Asanoa ferruginea: one gene and its partner. The protein of the gene in region 2 interacts with the protein of the main gene of each other region in a pairwise test. Links are inferred from orthologs where the notes say so. Each region holds a gene or a part of one and is shown on either strand. Other genes may lie near its edges.

Region 1 (3,297 bases), 7.4 Mb from region 2 along the record:
CGACCTGGGCATCGCGCTCGACGGCGACGCCGACCGCTGCCTCGCGGTGACCGCCGACGGCACCGAGGTCGACGGCGACCAGATCATGGCCATCCTGGCGCTCGCCATGCGCGAGGCCGGCACGCTGACCAGCGACACGTTCGTCACCACCGTGATGAGCAATCTGGGCCTGAAGATCGCCATGAAGCAGGAAGGCGTCGGGCTGGTCGAGACCAAGGTCGGCGACCGCTACGTGCTCGACGAGCTGCGCGCCTCCGGCCTCGCGCTGGGCGGGGAGCAGAGCGGACACATCATCATGCCGGCGTACGCGACCACGGGTGACGGCGTGCTCGCCGGCCTGCACCTGCTGGCTCGCATCGCCGCGACCGGGAAGTCGCTGGCCGAGCTGGCCGCCGTGGTCACCAAGCTGCCGCAGGTGCTGATCAACGTGCCGGTCGGTGACCGCACCACCGCCGCGCAGCAGCCGGCCGTGCGCGACGCGGCGGCCGCGGCCGAGGCCGAGCTGGGCGACACCGGCCGGGTGCTGCTCCGCCCGTCGGGCACCGAGCAGCTGGTCCGGGTGATGGTCGAGGCGGCGACGGCCGAGACCGCACAGGAGGTCGCGGAGCGGCTGGCGGCGGTCGTTCGTACCGCATCACCGGTCTGAAGATCTCTTGACGTTTGATCAATGGGCCCTACTGTCTATTAGTTGACGATTCAACTTTTAGCGGAACGGACCCCTCATGAACGTCGTGTTATGGATCATCGCGATCCTGCTCGGCCTCGCCTTCATCGCTGCCGGTCTGATGAAGATCCTGCAGCCGAAGGAGAAGCTGATCGAGACCGGGCTGGGCTGGGTCGAGACCTTCGCGCCCGGGCACGTCAAGATCATCGGTGCGCTCGACCTCCTGGCCGGCGTTGGCCTGATCCTCCCGGCCGCCGTCGGCGTCGCCGAGGTCCTCGTGCCGCTCGCCGCCGTCGGCATCGTGCTCCTGATGATCGGCGCGGTGGTCGTGCACGGCCGCCGGCGGGAGACGCCGATGGTGATCGCCAACCTGGTCCTGCTGGTGCTGGCGGCCGTGGTGGCGTGGGGCCGCTTCGGCCCCTACTCCTTCTAGTTTTTTCTTAGGCGGGCGACCGCCTCGTTGAGGACCGCCGGCCGCTTGCAGAACGCGAACCGCACCAGGCGGCGGCCGGCGTCCTCATGGTCGTAGAACACCTGGGTCGGCACCGCCACCACGCCGGAGCGTTCGGGCAGCGCGCGGCAGAACTCGACGCCGTCGGTGCCGCCGAGCGGCGTGATGTCGGCGGTGACGAAGTAGGTGCCCTCCGGGATCAACACCCCGAACCCGGCGTCGCGCAGGCCCGCGACCAGCAGGTCACGCTGCGCCTCCAGGCCCGCGCGGAACTCGTCGAAATAGGAGTCGGGCAGGCCGAGCGCGATGGCGATGGCCGGCTGGAACGGCGAGCCGTTGACAAACGTCAGGAATTGCTTGACCCGCAGCGCCGCCGACACGAGGTCGCGCGGGCCGCTGGCCCAGCCGATCTTCCAGCCGGTGCAGGAGAAGGTCTTGCCGGCCGACGAGATCCGCAGCGTGCGCTCGCGCATGCCGGGCAACGTCGCGAGCGGCACGTGCGGTGTCGTGGCGTCGGTGAAGACCAGGTGCTCGTAGACCTCGTCGGTGACCGCGTAGACATCGTGGGCCTGGCACAGCTCCGCCACCAGGGCCAACTCCGCGCGGGTGAAGACCTTGCCGGTCGGGTTGTGCGGGGAGTTCAACAACACCATCCGGGTACGCGGCCCGAACGCGCCGCGCAACTCGTCGGGATCGACCGCGTAACGCCCGTCGGCGCCCGGCCGCAACGTCACCGGCCGGCGCACCGCACCGGCGAGCGCGATCGACGCCGCGTAGGAGTCGTAGTAGGGCTCGAAGCAGACCACCTCGTCGCCGGGCTCGCAGAGCGCCAGGATCGCCGCGGCCACCGCTTCGGTCGCGCCGGCGGTGACCAGCACCTCGCCGTCGGGGTCGTAGTCGAGGCCCCAGAACCGCTTCTGGTGCGCGCTGATCGCCGCCCGCAGCGCCGGAATGCCCGGCCCCGGCGGGTATTGGTTCTGTCCACCGTGGATCGCATCGACGGCGGCGTCGAGCATCTCCTTCGGACCGTCGGTGTCGGGGAAGCCCTGACCGAGGTTGACGGCGCCGGTCCGGACGGCGAGCGCCGACATCTCGGCGAAGATCGTGGTGCCGAACGGGCGCATCCGGGCGACCAGTGGATCGGTCACTGCTCCTCCTCGTGGGCGGTGACCAGGCGGTCGATGCCGTCGAAAATCATAGTGAGGCCGAACCGGACCTCCATGTCGAACTCCTGATCGCTCATCCCCTCATCGGGGTCGTCGAAGATGCCATGGTCGACGAGTTTGGCCAGCTCGGGCAGTTGGTCCTTGTCGACGACCAGGCGGAGCATCTCGCCGTACGCGGGATAGCCCAGCGCCGCGCCGGCCGCGCCCTGGTTGACCTCCTGCGCCATGCGTACCTGGCCGCGAACGAAGATCAGCAGCAGCATCATCACGCCGAGCCGGATCTCGGCGGGCAGGTGTGTCTTCCGCAAACAGGCCAGCCCCCGGTCGAGCCAACTGAGCTGGCCGGGGCCGACCGGCGGCGTCGGGCCGAGTGGCACGTGGAGGACCCAGGGGAACTGCTGATAGAGCTTGACCAGCGCGTACGTCCAACGCTCGAGATTTTCTCGCCAGCCCACCGTGTCGTCGGGTTCGGGTGGCGGCGCCTTGACCGCGCTGACGTCTGTCATGAGCTGGAGCAGCTCGTCTTTGGTGCGGACGTAGCGGTAGAGCGACATCGCCGACTTACCGAGCTTCTCCGCGACGCGGGTCATCGAGAGGGGGCCGAGCCCCTCGGCGGAGGCGATCTCGATGGCGGCGTCGACGATCTGCTCGATGCTGAGGTTGGGACGCGGGCCGCGCTTGGCGGGCTCGCGCTGTCCCCACAGCACGTCAACGCCGGGTGGTAGGTCGGGCATTGCTTCATCCTAAAACTGCGTATAGCCTAAACCAAATCGTGTAGGGCATAAACAGTTGGGGGGCGAGGCGTGGACGCGATCCGCGTTTCAGGAATCGAGAAGGCTTACGGCGGCCAGCGGGTGCTCACCGGTATCGACCTGGCCGTGCCGGCCGGCTCGGTGTTCGGGCTGCTGGGGCCCAATGGCGCGGGCAAGACGACGCTCGTGCGGATCCTCGCGACACTGGTCCGGCCCGACGCCGGGCGCGCCGAGGTCGCCGGGCACGACGTGCTGGCAGAGCCC
Region 2 (4,435 bases):
GGCGTCGTCCAGGCCCCGCCCGCGTGAGGAGCGTCGCCTGACGGGACCGCGCCAGCGGTCGGCGGGTTGGTCGGCGGGACCGCGCCAGCGGTCGGCGGGTTGGGCGGCGGGACCGCGCCACCGGTCGGCGGGTTGGGTGGCGGCGCCCACGTTCCGTCGCCTGAGGCGGGGTTTGCGCCGGACGCGGCGGGCGCCGTCCACGGCCCGTCGGTCGGTTCTGGGCTGGCGGCGGTCACCGCCCGATCCTCTCAGGCGAACCGCCCAACGCCTACCGCACCCCGCCACAATCGATCAAGCCACCCAACCCACCGACCACACCAGCCCCAGCCTCAACGGCATGCGGCGATGAACTCCGTCACGCCGCCATGCCGGATCAGCGCGCCAACTCGACCGCCGACGGCCCGAGCAGGGCCTTGAGATCAGCCATCAGCGCCGTCGTGGGCGCCACCCGCAACGGGCTCAGCCGCAACACGGTGGCCTTGGAGCCGTTGACCAACCGGACATGCACCTCGGACGGCCCGGGATGGGTGTTGAGGATTTCGCGGAGGCGTTCGACCAGGGGCGGCGTGACGCGGTTGGTGGCGATGTTCATGACCACCGGCTGGTTGCCGTCGGCGCCGGCCGCCGAGATGTCGGGGATGGACATGTCCATGGCCATGATGCGGGCCTGGTCGTCGCGGCGGTCGACGCGGCCCTTCACCACCACGATGGCGTCTTCCGCGATGTATTGGCCGACCAGCTCGTAGGTGTTGGGGAAGAACAGCACCTCGACGCCGCTGGTGATGTCTTCGATCGAGGCCGACGCCCAGGGGCGGCCCTGCTTGGTGATCCGCCGCTGCACGCCGGTCAGGATGCCGGCCAGCGTGATCACCGCACCGTCGGCGACCGCGCCCTCCTCGGCCAGAGCCGCGATCGACGTGTCAGCCGCCGCCGACAACGCCCGGTCGAGGCCCGACAGCGGGTGGTCGGAGACGTAGAGGCCGAGCATCTCGCGCTCGAAGGACAGCTTGTCGGGCTTGTCCCACTCGCCGTCGGGGATCGGCGGCGAGACGATCATCGACGGTTCGGCCGCGTCGCCGAACGCGGAGCCGAACAGGTCGTATTGCCCGACCGCCTCGTTTTTCTTCACGCCCATGAACGCGTCGATCGCGTCGGCGTGGATGGCCAGGAGGCCCTTGCGGCTGTGGCCGAGCGAGTCGAACGCGCCTGCCTTGATCAAAGACTCGATGGTGCGCTTGTTGCAGGCGACCGCGTCGACCTTGCGGAGGAAGTCGTAGAAGTCGGTGTAGGCGCCGTGCTGCTTGCGGGCCCGCACGATCGCCTCGACCACGTTGACGCCGACGTTGCGGACGGCGGCCATGCCGAACCGGATGTCGGTGCCGACGGCGCCGAACCGGGCCACCGACTCGTTGACGTCGGGCGGCAGGACCTTGATGCCCATCCGGCGGCACTCGGCGAGGTAGATCGCGGCCTTGTCCTTGTCGTCGCCGACCGAGGTGAGCAGGGCGGCCATGTATTCGGCCGGGTAGTTGGCCTTGAGGTAGGCGGTCCAGAACGAGACCAGCCCGTAGCCGGCGGTGTGCGCCTTGTTGAAGGCGTAGTCGGAGAACGGGACCAGGATGTCCCACAACGTCTTGATCGCCGCCTCGGAGAACCCCTTGTCCCGCATCCCCTGCGAGAACGGGACGTACTCCTTGTCGAGGATCTCTTTCTTCTTCTTGCCCATCGCCCGGCGAAGCAGATCCGCCGCGCCGAGCGTGTAGCCGGCGAGCTTCTGCGCGATCGCCATGACCTGCTCCTGGTAAACGATCAGCCCGTAGGTGTCGCCCAGAATGTCTTCCAGATCGTTGGCAAGCTCAGGATGGATCGGCACGACCGGCTTGCGGCCGTTCTTGCGGTCGGCGTATTCGTTGTGTGCGTTGGCGCCCATCGGGCCGGGCCGGTAGAGCGCGAGCACCGCGGAGATGTCTTCGAAGTTGTCGGGGATCATCGAGCGCAGCAGCGAGCGCATCGGGCCGCCGTCGAGCTGGAAGACGCCCAGGGTGTCGCCGCGCGCCAGCAACTCGTAGGTCGGCTTGTCGGCCAGCGGCAGCTTCTCCAGGACGACCGTCTCGCCCCGGTTGTCGGCGATGCCGTCGAGGCAGTCGTCCATGATCGTGAGGTTGCGCAGGCCCAGGAAGTCCATCTTGAGCAGGCCGATGGACTCGCAGGCGCCCATGTCCCACTGCGTGATGATGGCGCCGTCGTTGTCGCGCCGCCAGATCGGCAGCACGTCCATCAGCGGCTCGCCGGACAGGATCACGCCGGCCGCGTGCACGCCGGGCTGGCGGATCAGGCCCTCGATGCCCTTGGCGGTGTCGACGACCTTCTTGGTGTCGGGGTCGGTCTCGTAGAGCGTGCGGAACTCGGCGGCCTCGGCATAGCGGTTGTGCGACGGGTCGAAGATGCCGGCGAGCGGCATGTCCTTGCCCATCACCGGCGGCGGCATCGCCTTGGTGATCTTGTCGCCGACCGCGAACGGGTAACCCAGCACCCGGGCCGCGTCCTTGACCGCCGCCTTCGCCTTGATCTTGCCGTAGGTGACGATCTGGGCGACCCGCTCCTCGCCCCAGCGCTCCGTCGCGTAGCGGATCATGTCGCCGCGCCGGCGCTCGTCGAAGTCCATGTCGATGTCGGGCATCGAGATGCGGTCGGGGTTGAGGAACCGCTCGAACAGCAAGCCGTGGTCCATCGGGTCGAGCTCGGTGATCTTCAGCGCGTAGGCGATCAGCGCGCCGGCCGCCGAACCACGACCGGGACCGACCCGGATCTTCTCCTTGCGGGCGTATTCGCAGAGGTCGGCGGTGACCAGGAAGTAGCCCGGGAAGCCCATCTTGCAGATGACGTCGAGCTCGTAGTCGGCCTGCCGCAGCCGGTCGTCGGGCACCCCGTTGGGGAACCGCTCGCGCAGCCCGCGGTGCACCTCGGCGCGCAGCCACGACTCCTCGGTGTAGCCGTCGGGCACCGGGAACGAGGGCATCAGGTTGCGCGAGGCGAACACCGACGAGTAGTCGCCGATCTTCTCGGCGATCTCCAGCGTGTTGGCGCAGGCGCCGGGCACCTCGGCCTCCCACACGGCGCGCATCTCGTCGGCGGACTTCAGGTAGAAGTCGCGCGCGTCGAACTTGAAGCGCTTGGGATCGGCCATCGTGGAACCCGACTGCACGCAGAGCAGAACCTCGTGCGCGTCGGCGTCTTTCGCGTAGGTGTAGTGCAGGTCGTTGGTGGCCACCGGCTTGAGGTCGAGCCGCTTGCCGAGGCGCAGCAGGTCCTGCCGGACCCGGGTCTCGATGCCGAGCCCGTGGTCCATCAGCTCGAGGTAGAAGTTGTCCTTGCCGAAGATGTCGGCGAACTCGGCGGCCGACGCGCAGGCCTTCTCGAAGTCGCCGATCCGCAGCCAGGTCTGCACCTCGCCAGAGGGGCACCCGGTGGTCGCGATGATCCCCTTGCCGTGCTCGTGCAGCAGCTCACGGTCGGCCCGCGGCTTGAAGTAGTAACCCTCCAGTGACGACCGCGACTGCATCCGGAAGAGGTTGCGCAACCCGTCGGCGTCGGCGGCGAGCATGGTCATGTGGGTGTAGGCGCCACCGCCGGAGACGTCGTTCTCGCCACCGTCGGCCCAGCGCACCCGGACCCGGTCCTGCCGGGCCGTGTTGGGCGTGACGTAGGACTCAACCCCGATGATCGGCTTGATCCCGGCGCCGGTGGCCTGCTTGAAGAAGTCGTAGGCGCCGTACATGTTGCCGTGGTCGGTCATCGCCAGCGCCGGCATGCCCAACCGGTTGGCCTCGGCGAACAGCTCCTTGAGCCGGGCGGCACCGTCGAGCATCGAGTATTCCGTGTGCACATGCAGATGCACGAAAGAGTCGGACACCCAAGACCCCCTTCACCCAAGCGCCGCGACCACCCTAGTCCGGGGATACGACGAGAAGCACCCGCCGACGCCCGGTGAGTTTAAGATCAAATTCATTTGGCATTCCCCGGTCCGCGGTGGACCGGACAGATGCTCCCGCCGGGGATCGCTCCGCTTGCCAGGTCCGCGGTGGGATCAGGGCCTTCGCCCCGCGCCGCCCCAACCTCGGTGGTTTCTGCTTCGCTTGCCCGCGGGCCCGCCGGCCACCCGCTGGCCCGGAGGCCCCGGCGCCGCGGTAACCCTTGCTGGTCTCGGCCGGCGAGTTCCTTGATCGTCTGCATCAGGTCAGCTCGATTCCAGGCCTAAACCATGATCATGTGTGCCACGTCTGAACGACACGCCGCGACGACGGTCGATGGACACACACGATCAAGGACAACCGGCTCGCCCGTCTCAACCAGACGCACACGATCACCATCCTGTCGCCGCGACCGGCCACCGGCAGTAGGTGCACGCCAGGCCTGCGGGACGACCCGAATCCAA

What was found.
Region 1: the proteins of dnaE (region 2) and DFJ67_RS06360 interact in binary tests that used the Escherichia coli proteins (3 or more experiments, as listed by UniProt). The link is inferred for Asanoa ferruginea from one-to-one orthologs.

The regions. Positions count from the first base shown.
Region 1 is NZ_QUMQ01000001.1:1,303,376-1,306,672, reverse strand. What follows is about bases 179-3,166. They hold DFJ67_RS06360 (pyridoxal phosphate-dependent aminotransferase), read right to left. Parts: upstream 2,264-3,166; coding sequence 1,094-2,263; downstream 179-1,093. Other genes in these bases: DFJ67_RS06350 (ATP-binding cassette domain-containing protein), read left to right, coding at 3,085-3,166; DFJ67_RS06355 (TetR/AcrR family transcriptional regulator), read right to left, coding at 2,260-3,015; DFJ67_RS06365 (DoxX family protein), read left to right, coding at 723-1,097; glmM (phosphoglucosamine mutase), read left to right, coding at 179-646. Also shown: more of glmM, read left to right, coding at 1-178; more of DFJ67_RS06350, read left to right, coding at 3,167-3,297. UniProt on the Escherichia coli protein: Shows aminotransferase activity with methionine and histidine as substrates, and to a lesser extent also with phenylalanine.
Region 2 is NZ_QUMQ01000001.1:8,699,167-8,703,601, forward strand. The notes cover bases 174-4,299. They hold dnaE (DNA polymerase III subunit alpha), read right to left. Parts: upstream 3,914-4,299; coding sequence 374-3,913; downstream 174-373. Other genes in these bases: DFJ67_RS40495 (DUF2567 domain-containing protein), read right to left, coding at 174-236. In the rest of the region: more of DFJ67_RS40495, read right to left, coding at 1-173. UniProt on the Escherichia coli protein: DNA polymerase III is a complex, multichain enzyme responsible for most of the replicative synthesis in bacteria. This DNA polymerase also exhibits 3' to 5' exonuclease activity. The alpha chain is the DNA polymerase catalytic subunit.